4 regions of the Streptomyces sp. enrichment culture genome follow, and region 1 is predicted to be linked to each of the others. Evidence: riboswitches for the same ligand, from Rfam matches in the RefSeq annotation. Region 1 holds a riboswitch; each other region holds the start of a gene.
What was found. A riboswitch is a leader RNA that binds a small molecule or an ion and turns the genes downstream of it on or off. The one in region 1 is predicted to bind cobalamin.
Positions count from the first base shown of each region.

Region 2: it holds a riboswitch for cobalamin, as region 1 does, so the genes downstream of both, ACSU6L_RS34500 (CbtB domain-containing protein) here and ACSU6L_RS29150 (cobalamin biosynthesis protein) in region 1, are expected to answer to the same signal.
Region 3: it holds a riboswitch for cobalamin, as region 1 does, so the genes downstream of both, ACSU6L_RS06055 (energy-coupling factor ABC transporter permease) here and ACSU6L_RS29150 (cobalamin biosynthesis protein) in region 1, are expected to answer to the same signal.
Region 4: it holds a riboswitch for cobalamin, as region 1 does, so the genes downstream of both, ACSU6L_RS12615 (ribonucleoside-diphosphate reductase subunit alpha) here and ACSU6L_RS29150 (cobalamin biosynthesis protein) in region 1, are expected to answer to the same signal.

Region 1 is NZ_OZ186847.1:6,589,920-6,593,117, reverse strand. It holds gene ACSU6L_RS29165 (inorganic phosphate transporter) at 1-62, shown strand, start outside; gene ACSU6L_RS29160 (hypothetical protein) at 98-319, shown strand; gene ACSU6L_RS29155 (CU044_2847 family protein) at 426-788, opposite strand; cobalamin riboswitch at 992-1,133, shown strand; gene ACSU6L_RS29150 (cobalamin biosynthesis protein) at 1,245-2,189, shown strand; gene ACSU6L_RS29145 (cobyric acid synthase) at 2,186-3,198, shown strand, end outside.
Region 2 is NZ_OZ186847.1:7,743,722-7,746,919, reverse strand. It holds gene ACSU6L_RS34505 (CbtA family protein) at 516-1,265, opposite strand; gene ACSU6L_RS34500 (CbtB domain-containing protein) at 1,277-1,513, opposite strand; cobalamin riboswitch at 1,545-1,693, opposite strand; gene ACSU6L_RS34495 (heavy-metal-associated domain-containing protein) at 1,850-2,143, shown strand; gene ACSU6L_RS34490 (metal-sensitive transcriptional regulator) at 2,182-2,691, opposite strand; gene ACSU6L_RS34485 (M56 family metallopeptidase) at 3,133-3,198, opposite strand, start outside.
Region 3 is NZ_OZ186847.1:1,404,167-1,407,364, forward strand. It holds gene ACSU6L_RS06040 (glycerophosphodiester phosphodiesterase family protein) at 1-103, shown strand, start outside; gene ACSU6L_RS06045 (PaaI family thioesterase) at 301-795, opposite strand; gene ACSU6L_RS06050 (winged helix-turn-helix transcriptional regulator) at 911-1,378, shown strand; cobalamin riboswitch at 1,461-1,645, shown strand; gene ACSU6L_RS06055 (energy-coupling factor ABC transporter permease) at 1,677-2,384, shown strand; gene ACSU6L_RS06060 (energy-coupling factor ABC transporter substrate-binding protein) at 2,384-2,737, shown strand; gene cbiQ (cobalt ECF transporter T component CbiQ) at 2,744-3,198, shown strand, end outside.
Region 4 is NZ_OZ186847.1:3,009,505-3,012,702, forward strand. It holds gene mctP (monocarboxylate uptake permease MctP) at 1-322, shown strand, start outside; gene ACSU6L_RS12610 (hypothetical protein) at 592-993, shown strand; cobalamin riboswitch at 1,419-1,555, shown strand; gene ACSU6L_RS12615 (ribonucleoside-diphosphate reductase subunit alpha) at 1,681-3,198, shown strand, end outside.

The DNA.
Region 1 (3,198 bases):
CCATCCCGGCCCCGGCCAAGCCCGCCAGCACGGACCCGGCGCCCTCGCAGGCCGCGGTCTGAGCCCCGCGCACCCAGGTACGTAAGGAATCAGCAGCATGAAGATCGACTGGGCGGCCCTCGGCTCCGTCTTCGGCGTCAGCCTCGTGGTCACCGTGGCCCTCGTGGCCCTCTTCACCCTCGGCATCGCCGGCCTGTCCCGCCGCGAGCGCGCGGCGGAGCAGGGCGACTCGGCGGCCCTCGCGGTCACCGGCGCGTACGCGTGCTTCGCGGCGTGCGCGGCGGCGGTGGCGTACGGGATCTACCTGATCGTCGCCTGACCCACCGGGTTCCTCGATCCGCCCTGTCGGGGCCGTCCCATCGGCGGCCCGGGCGGGGCGGACCCATGTCCGGGGCCGGTCTCCGCCGAGGCTCCGGACGTCGTCGTCAGCGGGAGCCCTCACCGTCACGCTGCCCCGGTACACCCGACGTGACGGGGTTCGTCCAGTGCATGGTCACGCTGAAGTGGGCCTCGCTCGATCCCTGGGCCACCACGACCCCCGCCTCGGCGCTGAGGGTGATGCCGAACTCCACGGTGACCGAGTCCGGTGGTCTGGGCAGTGCGCGGGCCCCGTCCACGACGGCGCCGAGTGCGGGCCGGACCCGGGCGAGTGCCTGCTGGAGCGTCTCGGCGGCCCCGGCGATCCGGCCGCCGCGCGCCACCCGCTGCACTCCGGCCGGGCCTTCCCCGGCCACCGCCAGCAGCACGACCTGCCCGTCGTCCAGCGGCATCTCGCCCACGTACGCCACGTGCGTCCCCTCCCGCCTGCGTCCCACGCCCTATGAGACACAGGGGAATTGCAGGCGTTCACCCTGCGTGATCACAAGCGGGTTCGGTGAATGCCGCCCGCAGGAGGGGATTTCGGGCGAGCCGGTTACGGCGGGCCGGGCGCCGTGCTAGCCATGTGGGGTTCTGCACACTCCCCCCTCGCAGGTCAACGGCAAGTTGACGGCCGTTCCGGCCCCGTGGTGGACTGCCCGAGCCATGTACGGCGGCAGGAGAGGAAGCCCGGTGTGAATCCGGCGCGGTCCCGCCACTGTGACCGGGGAAGAACAGCCTCGGGAGCCAGGAACTCTCACCGCCGGTCTCGTCGAACCAGGGCGTGGACACCCTGAGTGAGGACATAACGCGATGCTCGGCTGCCGCCGTTCGAGGTTGAGGTTCGGTACCAGGGCCCTGCCCGCCCCCACGGCCGGCTGAGCCCGATGCGTGCCGATCGCGTCTTCGCGTACGGCGTCGCCGCCGGCCTTCTCGGTGACCTGCTCTTCGGCGATCCGCGCCGTGGGCATCCGGTCGCCGCGTTCGGGCGGGCCGCGTCCGCCGTCGAACGCGTCCTGTACCGGGATCACCGGGGGCGGGGCGCGCTGCACACCGTCGTGTGCGCCGGTGGCGCCGTCGCACTGGGGGCCGTGGCCTCGCGGGCCGTACGGTCCTCCCCCGCCGCTTCCGTCGCGCTGACCGGCGCCGCCACCTGGGCGGTGGTCGGCGGGACTTCGCTCGCGCGCGAGGCCGCGGCCATCGGGCGGGCTCTGGAAGCAGGCGACGTGGAAGCCGCACGGGCGCGGCTGCCGCATCTGTGCGGGCGTGATCCGCAGGCGCTCGACGCCGACGGCATCGCCCGGGCCGTGGTCGAGTCCGTCGCCGAGAACACCTCCGACGCCGTCGTGGGCGCCCTGGTGTGGGGGGTCGTCGGCGGGGTGCCGGGACTGCTCGGGTTCCGTGCCGTGAACACGCTGGACGCCATGGTCGGGCACAAGTCGCCCCGCTACCGGCGCTACGGGTGGGCCTCCGCGCGGCTGGACGACCTCGCCGGGTGGCCGGGGGCGCGGCTGACCGCCGTGCTCGCGGTCGTGGCGGGCGGGGATCCGCGGGGCGCGGCGCGGGCCTGGTGTGCCGACGCGCACCGGCATCCGAGCCCCAACGCCGGGCCCGTGGAGGCCTCGTTCGCGGGGGCGCTCGGGGTGCGGCTGGGCGGCACGCTCTCCTACGGCGGGCGGGTCGAGCACCGGCCCGTGCTCAACGGGGACGCCGGACGCGCCGTCCGGGTCACCGACATCCAACGGGCCGTACGGCTCTCGCGCCGCGTCGGGCTGCTCGCGCTCGGCGTGTGCGCGGCCGGACGGCTCCTAGGGAAGGGGCGTACCTCATGAGCGGCGGTCTGCTGGTCGCCGGCACCACCTCCGACGCCGGGAAGAGCGTCGTCACCGCCGGGATCTGCCGCTGGCTGGTGCGGCAGGGCGTGAAGGTGGCGCCGTTCAAGGCGCAGAACATGTCCCTCAACTCGTTCGTGACGCGCGAGGGCGCGGAGATCGGGCGGGCGCAGGCCATGCAGGCGCAGGCCTGCCGGGTCGAGCCGACCGCGCTGATGAACCCGGTGCTGCTCAAGCCCGGCGGTGAGCAGAGCAGCCAGGTGGTGCTGTTGGGCAAGCCGGTGGGCGAGATGAGCGCGCGCGGCTACCACGGCGGGCGGCAGCAGCGGCTGCTCGGCACGGTGCTGGACTGTCTGGCCGAACTGCGGGGCACGTATGACGCGGTGATCTGTGAGGGGGCGGGCAGTCCGGCCGAGATCAATCTGCGCCGGACGGACATCGTGAACATGGGCATCGCGCGCAACGCCGGTCTGCCCGTGCTCGTCGTCGGCGACATCGACCGCGGGGGCGTCTTCGCCTCCTTCTTCGGCACGGTCGCGCTGCTGTCGCCGGAGGACCAGGCGCTGGTCGCCGGGTTCCTCGTCAACAAGTTCCGGGGGGACGTCAGCCTCCTCGAACCCGGCCTCGACATGCTCCGCGACCTCACCGGGCGGCCCGCCTACGGCGTCCTGCCGTTCCGGCACGGCCTCGGCATCGACGAGGAGGACGGACTGCGGGTGTCGCTGCGCGGCACGGTGCGGGAGTCGGCGGTCGCCCCGCCGGTCGGCGAGGACGTGCTGCGGGTCGCCGTGTGCGCGGTGCCGCTGATGTCCAACTTCACCGACGTGGACGCGCTGGCCGCCGAACCCGGCGTCGTGGTGCGGTTCGTGGACCGGCCGGAGGAACTGGCCGACGCCGACCTCGTGGTGGTGCCGGGTACGCGCGGCACCGTGCGGGCGCTGGAGTGGCTGCGGGAGCGGGGGCTGGCCGAGGCCATCACCCGCAGGGCGCGCGACGGGCGGCCCGTCCT
Region 2 (3,198 bases), 1.2 Mb from region 1:
ACGGGAGCCGAACTCGGTCACCCAAGCGGCGAGAGTGGCTCGCCTGATCGACATGCCCGAGTCGGCATCCGACGTCGCGTCACCTCCACCGCTGCCGAAGGGCCGACCGCATCACGATGGAGAACTTCTCGTTCCGTTCGGCGGACCCCTGGGGGACGTCTCGCCGATCATGCCGGGCTCGCGCGCCTGGCACCGCGCCTCGCCGCGTTGTCGTCGGTCCCCGACTCCCCCAAGCTCTCGGCTCCGCTCGAGCAGGGGCCCCCATCGCATCGGCTCCCTCCTCCGCCTTGCGATGCACGGCACCAGACGCCGCTCCCTGATCCGGCCTGATCGACGAGACACCCCCTAGGCGCAGGCGGGCGAGAAGGTCACCGCAGTGCACAGGGACTCCGCCACCCACAGCCTCACGGCCACGGAAAACGACGCCCCCGACACCGGCACCCCGACGGGAAGTCCGGGCAGGACGACACCCACCGCCTGACAGGGGCGTCGGCCGAGGTCACGTCGTCGGGGCGTCAGGTCGTGGGAACAGTGGCCCCCGCGGACACGCTTTCCTCCGCCCGGCCCCGGGTCGCCCGCACTCCGAGCAGCCCGAAGCCCACGGCCAGCCCGCTCCAGAGCAGACCCATGGAGGCAACCGAGAGCACCCGGAAGTCCCACACCAGCGCGGCCGGGGCGGTGACCGGGTCCGGGTTGTCCGGCAGTGCGAACAGCGAGGCCAGCGCGGCCAGCATGATGCCCGTCACGGCCATCTGACGCAGCGGTGCGGAACGGCCGTTCTGCTGCAGCCACCCGTGGACACGCCAGGCCAGGGCGACCGCGATCACGCCGATCGCCATGGCCGCGAGCCAGGCGTCCACGCGGGTGTCGAGCGTCCCCGGATCGCCCACGCCGGGTGGATTGGCCGGATAGCGGAGGAAGGGCAGCATCCAGACGCCGATGAATCCGGCGCCCGCCAGCAGCAGCGATCGCCGCCAGGGTACGGCGTCCGGGTCCCGGCGATGCAGGATCGCGTACACGACGGCGAACAGAACGCCGAGCGCAACTCCGGTGAGGACGGCGGCCACCAACAGGCCTGTGTGCTGCGTGGAGCGGGAGAAGACCTCGGAGGCCGCCGGAGCGCTCGCCTCCTCACCGGCCGCCTCCAGCCGCACGGCCTTGTCCAGCACCGGTTCGGCGAGCAGCCATGAGAATCCGCCGCTGACCACTCCGGCGGCTCCACCTGCGAGCGCGCCGCGCCCGAGCAGGGACAGAAGTGATGTCACGAGCACGCCCTTCAGTGGCAGGGGCCGGCAAAGAGGTGCCGACCGTCGTGGGCGAACTCGTGGACGTAGTTCACGGACGACGCGACCTTGCCCAGGACCGGTGACAGCAGCGCGCCCTGGTCCAGGAAGACCGCGTCCAGAGCGACCAGGGCGAGGATCACCGCAGCGACAGCTATCAGTCCGTCTCGCAGCGGGTGGACGACCAGACCTGTGACCGGTCGCGCCTGCGGAGCCGCCGAAGCACTCATGGAACCTCCTCGCGGGGTGCACACGCCCCGCTGTTCAGGAGGACGACGGGTCAGTGTCTGACTCCCGGGGCCGACCCCGGTCACAGTGGCGGGACCGCCCCGGATTCTCACCGGGTTCCTGCTCACCGTCGCCTCGATGTGAAGTTGTCGCCGCGGGCACCGCGGCGCCTACTAAGTAAATTAGCGAGAAAGGCGCCTCGTAAACAGATCGTGTGGGCAGCACCACAGGTGAAGAGGTACCCCCTGGGGGTATCGTGTTATCGTCGTGGAGGTCGGGCAGCCACCACCTGCCCTGCCGTCGAACGACTCCACGCAGCCCTACCTGAGGGAGAAGCCATGACCGCCGAGACAACCACCAGCTCCTGCTGCGGCTCCGGTTCCTGTGGCTCCGGCACCACGGTCGACATCCAGACCGCCGGAGTCACCACCGTCTATCAGGTGTCGGGGATGACGTGCGGCCACTGCGAAGGCGCAGTGTCGAAGGAGATCTCCGCGCTGGACGGGGTCACCTCGGTCCAGGCCGTCGCCAAGACCGGCCAGGTGACCGTCGTCTCCGCCGAGCCGCTCGACGAGGAGGCCGTCCGTGCCGCCGTCGACGAGGCGGGGTACGAGCTCGTCGGCCGCGCCTGACGGCCGCCCGGGCCCTGCACTTCGGGTACGCGGTTCGCTCACGCCGGGACGTACGGCACCGCTGACACGGACGCCGTATGTCCCGGCCTCGCCAGAAGATGCGCATATGACCAGCATGGCCACCAAGATGGCGCCGTCCTCCACGGCACCATGGAGTGGGCCATCGAGCTGCCGCGGGAGCTGGACGAGGCCAAGGCTGCCGCGGAGGCGAAGGGGCACACGGCGGTGGTCGTCGCCTGGGACGGCGTGGCGCGCGGCGCCCTCACTTCGCCGAAGCCATCAAGGCGACCAGCGCCGATGCGGTTACTGAGCTGCGGCGAGGGTCGAGGTGTTCCTCCATCAGGTGCATGGCCACGGCCTGGAGGGGCTTTGGTAGCTGCGGCGACTTGGGTGTTGAGTACGTCGACGCAGTACTGATCGTCCTGGACCATACGCCGCAAGCCACGGATCTGACCCTCGATGCGACGGAGCCTTTTGCGGGCGGCGTCCTTGTCGTTGTGGTAGCCCGGCGGGTCCTGCTCGGCCTCGGCTTGCTCCGGCGGCGTCATACTCGCCAAGGGGATGGTCACAGGGCGCCGCACAGGCGGAGAACTGCCTCGGCCCCCGGTCTGCGCCGGCGCCGTCCACCTCGTGCCGCAGTTTCTTCTGCTTCTCGACGATGCCGTTGCACTCCTCGGTGGGAGCCTCGGCCTGCTCGTACAGAAGCTTTACCTGCTTGCGCACCTCGTCCACCGTGGCTGGGGCGCTGATTGACTCTGCGTCGGCAGGAGGCTCACGGAGCCGGCGGCCATCCCGATCGTGGCTATGCGGGCACGGCTGGGCGGCGTCGGCCGACGCCCGGCGGCATCGGCACGGTCCCTGTGGGCCTGACGCCGGACACGATCCTGTTCCCCGCCTCGCGCCGTCACATCTACTGGTTGCGGAAACACTTAGTCGCTTAGTAATAGGCTCGCAAGCCACTTCAGTCACGCGTGCCTCATGAGGACAGGTCAGCCGAGACCCGGCGGGCAGGCGACCAGCAGCGGCAGCAGCGGCACTGTCGCGGCCGCGACGGC
Region 3 (3,198 bases), 5.2 Mb from region 1:
GGACGGCGTCATCACCAACTACCCCGACCGGGTGCGGGCGTTGATGGCCGAGCGGGGCATGCGGCTGCCCAAGCAGTACCACCCGCGGGGCCGGCACCGGTGAGGGACGACACGGGGCCGGCTCGGTCCGGTCGGCGGCCCGGCGCCCGACGGCGCCGGACGGCGCCCGACGGCGCCTGTCACCAGCGGACGCCGGCCACCAGGCACCGGCCACCACGCACCAGGCACCGGCCACCAGGCACCGGCCACCACGCACCAGGCACCGACCACTGGCCCTGGCCACCAGCCACCAGCGGATCCTCACCCCCGCGGCACCGGAAAGATCATGCACGTACTCGTCGCATGGGCGAGCAGCCGGTCCTTGTCGTCGAGGAGGCGGGCCTCGGCGAGTGCGGTGCGGCGGCCGCCGTTGAGGACGGTGCCGACGGCGCGGACGCGGCCGGTGTCGACGGTGACCGGGCGGAGGAACTTCACCGCGAGGTCGACCGAGGTGTAGCCCGTGCCCTGCGGCAGGGTGGACTGGACGGCGCAGCCGGCGGCCGAGTCGAGGAGGGTGGCGTAGACGCCGCCGTGCATGCTGCCGATGGGGTTGTAGTGCTCCTCGCCGGGCAGCAGGGAGAAGACCGCGTGTCCGTGGTCGACCTCGTCGAGGGTGAAGCCGAGGGTGGCCGCGAGGGGTGCCGCGGGCAGGCGTCCGGCGACGACGTCGCGGAGGAAGTCCAGCCCCGTGCCCCGGCCGACGGCGGCTGCCGAGGTCGCGGGGTCCTCCCACTCGTACGTGCGTGACCGTCCCATGGCGTCGTTTCCTCCTCCGACTCCTGGCTTCACCCGATGAAGCCAGCCAGCCCGCCGAAGCTAGCCCGCGCGCGAGCTGACTGTCAATGACGAAGCCAGGGGCTACGATGAGGGCATGGAGTGGCTGGAGATCAGCACGGAGAACTGCACGGTCCAGCGCGCCCTCGACGTGGTCGGCGAGAAGTGGACGCTGCTGATCCTGCGTGACGCGTTCAACGGGGTCCGCCGTTTCGACGCCTTCCGCCGCCATGTGGGCCTGTCCGAGGCGGTCCTCTCCGACCGGCTGCGCAAGCTGGTCGCGGCCGGGATCCTGGACACCGTCCCCTACCGGGAGGAGGGCAGCCGGACCCGGCACGAGTACCGGCTGACCCCCAAGGGCCGGGATCTGTGGCCCGTACTGATGGCGCTGCGGCAGTGGGGTGAGACACATCTCGCCGACCCCGACGGCCCGGTCCTGGACGTCGCGCACCGCGACTGCGGGACCCCCGTACGGGTCGTCGTCGAGTGCTCCGGCGACCGCGCTCCGCTCGCTCCCACCGAGGTCACGGTACGTCCCGGCCCAGCGGCCCGCCCGCGACCCTGAACTGCGCGCTTGCTCGCGGGGCGTGCGCCGGTGTGCCGGTGGGCGCCCCCGGGCGCCGCTTGTCACCACCCCGAGCCGGGCATTACTGTCACCACGCCTTGGTGAACGGGAAATCCGGTGTGATGCCGGTGCGGCCCTCGCCACTGTGATCGGGAAGTCCGGCTCCAGCCCTCACGGGCAGCCACTGGGTCCTCCGGGACCCGGGAAGGCGGAGTTCGGGCGGTGTCACCCGTAAGCCAGGAGACCGGCCAAGGCGCGTCAACCATCCACGAGGTGCTGGAGAGGGTCTGTTCGAGCCATGCACATAGCCGAGGGTTTTCTTCCTCCGGCGCACGCGGTCGCCTGGGGCGTCGCGTCCGCCCCGTTCGTCGTCCACGGCGTCCGACGACTCACCCGTGAAGTCCGGGAACACCCCGAGAGCACCCTGCTGCTCGGCGCGTCCGGAGCCTTCACCTTCGTCCTGTCCGCGCTCAAGCTGCCGTCCGTGACGGGCAGTTGCTCCCACCCGACCGGCACCGGTCTGGGCGCCGTCCTGTTCCGCCCGCCGATCATGGCGGTGCTGGGCACCATCACCCTGCTCTTCCAGGCCCTGCTCCTCGCCCACGGCGGCCTGACCACCCTCGGCGCCAACGTGTTCTCGATGGCGATCGTCGGCCCCTGGGCCGGGTACGGCGTCTACGCGCTGCTGCGCCGGTACGACGTGCCGCTGATGGTCTCCGTGTTCTTCGGCGCGTTCGTCGCCGACCTGTCCACGTACTGCGTCACCAGCGTCCAGCTGGCCCTCGCCTTCCCCGACCCGAGCAGCGGGTTCCTCGGCGCGCTCGGCAAGTTCGGCGCCATCTTCGCCGTCACCCAGATCCCGCTCGCCGTGAGCGAGGGCCTGCTCACGGTGCTCGTGATGCGGCTGCTGGTGCAGTCCAGCAAGGGCGAACTGACCCGGCTCGGCGTGCTGGTGGCCGGCAAGCGGGCCGAGAACGCGAAGACCGGTTCCGAGGCGGTGGCGTGATGAAGAAGAGCACGAGGATCAACCTGCTGCTGCTGCTCGCCGTGGCGGCGCTCGCCGTCCTGCCGCTCGTCCTCGGCCTCGGCGACCACAAGGAGGAGCCTTTCACCGGCTCCGACGGCGAGGCCGAGACGGCGATCACCGAACTCGACCCGGACTACGAGCCCTGGTTCTCGCCCCTGTACGAGCCGCCGTCCGGAGAGATCGAGTCGGCGCTGTTCTCCCTCCAGGCGGCGATCGGCGCGGGGGTCCTCGCCTACTACTTCGGGCTGCGGCGCGGACGACGGCAGGGCGAACAGCGCGCCCTGGCGCGGCAGGACGCCGCCCCGGGCGGTACCGGCGAGCCCGGCGTCTGAGCGCCCGTGCTGCCGATCGACGCGGCGGCGCACAGCAGTCGCTGGCGCCGCCGTCATCCCGTGGACAAGGCCGTGCTCGGGCTCGGTCTCACCGTGCTCGCGATCGCGTTGCCGCCCTGGCCGGGCGCGGCGCTGGTGCTGCTGACGGCGCTGGTGGTGCTGCTCGGCCCGGCGGGCGTGCCCGGGCGCCGGCTGTGGCGGGCGTACCGGGTGCCGCTCGGGTTCTGCGTGAGCGGCGCGGCCACGCTGCTGGTTCAGGTGGGCGGGCCCGGAGGGTTCGTGGCGCTCGCCCCCTCCGGCCCGGCCCGCGCCGGGGAGCTGCTGCTGCGCACCTCGGCCGCCTCGCTGGGGGTGCTGCTGTTCGCCTTCACCACGCCGATGTCCGACCTGCTGCCCCGGCTGGTGCGGGCGGGAGTGCCCGCGCCGGTCGTGGACGTCGCCCTGGTGACGTACCGGATGAG
Region 4 (3,198 bases), 3.6 Mb from region 1:
GTTCCACCGCTGGGCGCTGCTCGCCGGCTGGGCGGTCGGCATGCTCTACGGCACGATCGCCGCGTACGGGGTGGCCTCGCCGACGCAGAAGCACTTCGGCGGCTCGTCGAAGGAGATCCCGGGCATCGGGGAGATCGGCTACATCGGCCTCACCGCGTTCGTGCTCAACGTCGTGGTGACCGTGGTCCTGACCTTCGTCCTGAAGGCCGTCAAGGCCCCCGAGGGCGTCGACGAGACCAAGCCGGAGGACTACACGGCCGACGCGGGCGACCCGGGAGTCCAGGTGGAGCTGCCGCCGGCGACGGCGGGATCGGCCCACTGACCGCGCCTCGGTTTTCGACGGCGGCCCGCGAGTTGCGGGCCGCCGTCTGCTGCGAAAGGGGACCGTGTCCTGGCCGGTCTGCATCCTGTACAACGGTCGACCGTGGTGGTCCCGCGAAGTGTCGGCACCCAGCCCCGAGGGAGCCCTGGTGTCCGCCCGCCAGATCGCCGACCTGTTCAACCAAAGGCTCCGTCACTGGGCTACCCGGCCCTGTTCTCCGCACACGGTGGCCCCTGCCCGACCCCTCAGTAGTGACTCAGGAGGTCCCCATGACCTCGGTATCCGGCAGCCAGCGCACATTCAACGTGAAGGTCCAGCAGGTGTCCGGCACCAACTCCGCAGATCTCGGAAGCGCCTTCAGGGTGGGCAGCGTGGCGGCCGCCACCGGTACGGCACTGTCCAGCCCCGGCGAACCGCTGACCGTGGACATCAAGGTGGAGAACTTCCGGGGCGAGGCCGCCACGGTCACCGCCGCCGTCAGCGACCAGTCGGGCAGCAACGCGTTCTTCGGCGAGGGCACCCTGCACTGGGACGAGGGCGAGACGGACGAGCTGTGGATCCAGTTCACCGGCTTCCCGCCGCAGGCGGACCAGGTGACGCCGACCGGCTCCTGCGAGTACTCCCTCATCTCCTCCGGCCCGGACGTGGACGTACGCGTCTTCACGGTCTGATTGCCCGATCGGTCGGATTCACTCGATCAGTCTCGATCAGTCATCGATTCACGCGGCCTGAACCACGCCCGCGTCCGCCGTGCCATCTGAACCCGGAAGCGGCGCAGTCGGCGCACCCTCATCGCGCTGCGGACCGAGGGCGCGCCAGCCGGCCGGGGGCGTGTTCGGGGTCCACAGGCTGTGCTTGCGGTATCCGCCGGTGGCGCGGGCGGGGAAGCCGATCGGCGCGGCTCACGGGCGCACCTCGCCCGGTGGGCGGCGGACGGCCCTCGTCGGGGGACGCCCTCGTCATGATGCGGTCTCCTCACGCGAGTCCTGGGCTCATGGAAACGGCGAGACACTTGGCTTTTGCCGTGGCCAGTTGACAGTGTGAAACCACCCGGACACAACATCTGGGGGTGTCACCGTCACCCGGCACAACATGTATGCTCATGCTCGCTGTCGCCGCAGGGGAATCCGGTGCGAATCCGGAACTGTCCCGCAACGGTGTACTCATGCGCGTATGCCCGCATACGCGCACACGAGCGTCAGTCCGAGGACCTGCCGACAGTGCGCCCGGCCGTCCGGTCCGGGTGCCTGACGTCCGGGCCTCGTGGAATGGGCCGGTGGACGCGACGCCGTGTGCGCTCGTGAGCTGCCCCCTGCCCTCGACCGAGGCCCCCGTGCCCAGCGAGGGAGAGCCCCCACGTGACCATCGCGCCCGCAGATCCGGCCTCAGCAGCGACCCGGTCGAACGACGACGGTCCCGGTGCCGCGCTGCTGCGGACCCTGACCGAGCTGACCGCCGACCTCCCCGACGCCGACCCCGGCCGGGTCGCTGCCGCCGCGCTGCGCGGCCGGTCCGCCCACGCGGACGACGCGGAGCTGCGCGAGCTGGCCACGGAGGCGGCCGCCGGCCTGATCTCCGAGGACCCCGCGTACAGCAGGCTGGCCGCCCGCCTGCTGGCGATCGGCATCGCCGCCGAGGCCGCCTCGCAGGGTGTCACGTCCTTCACCGAGTCCGTCGCCGTCGGCCACCGCGAGGGCCTGATCGCCGACCGCACCGCCGAGTTCGTGCGGCTGCACGCCGACCGCCTGGACGCCCTCGTCGACCGCACCGCCGACGACCGCTTCGGCTACTTCGGCCTGCGCACCCTGCACAGCCGATATCTGCTGCGCCACCCGATCACCCGCAAGGTCGTCGAGACGCCCCAGCACTTCCTGCTGCGGGTCGCCGCCGGTCTCGCCGAGGACGACACCACGCACTCCCTGGACGAGGTCGCGGCGCTCTACGGGCTCATGAGCCGCCTCGACTACCTGCCCTCCTCCCCCACGCTGTTCAACTCGGGCACCCGGCACCCCCAGATGTCGTCCTGCTACCTCCTGGACTCCCCCAAGGACGAGCTGGACTCCATCTACGACCGCTACCACCAGGTCGCCCGGCTCTCGAAGCACGCCGGCGGCATCGGCCTGTCGTACAGCCGCATCCGCTCGCGCGGTTCGCTGATCCGCGGCACCAACGGCCACTCCAACGGCATCGTCCCGTTCCTGAAGACCCTCGACGCCTCGGTCGCCGCGGTGAACCAGGGCGGCCGGCGCAAGGGGGCCGCCGCGGTCTACCTGGAGACCTGGCACTCCGACATCGAGGAGTTCCTGGAGCTGCGCGACAACACCGGTGAGGACGCCCGCCGCACCCACAACCTGAACCTGGCGCACTGGATCCCGGACGAGTTCATGCGCCGCGTGAACGCCGACGGGCAGTGGTCCCTGTTCTCCCCCGCCGACGTGCCGGAGCTGGTCGACCTGTGGGGCGAGGAGTTCGACGCGGCGTACCGCAAGGCCGAGGCGGCGGGCCTCGCCCGCAAGACCATCCCCGCCCGCGACCTGTACGGCCGGATGATGCGCACCCTGGCGCAGACCGGCAACGGCTGGATGACCTTCAAGGACGCCGCCAACCGCACCGCCAACCAGACCGCCGAGCCGGGCCACGTCGTCCACTCCTCCAACCTCTGCACGGAGATCCTGGAAGTCACCGACGACGGCGAGACGGCGGTCTGCAACCTGGGCTCCGTCAATCTCGGCGCGTTCGTCGCCGACAGCGACATCGACTGGGAGCGGCTGGACTCCACGGTCCGCACGGCCGTCACCTTCCTCGACCGCGTGGTCGACATCAACTTCTACCCGACCGAGCAGGCGGGCCGCTCCAACGCCAAGTGGCGCCCCGTC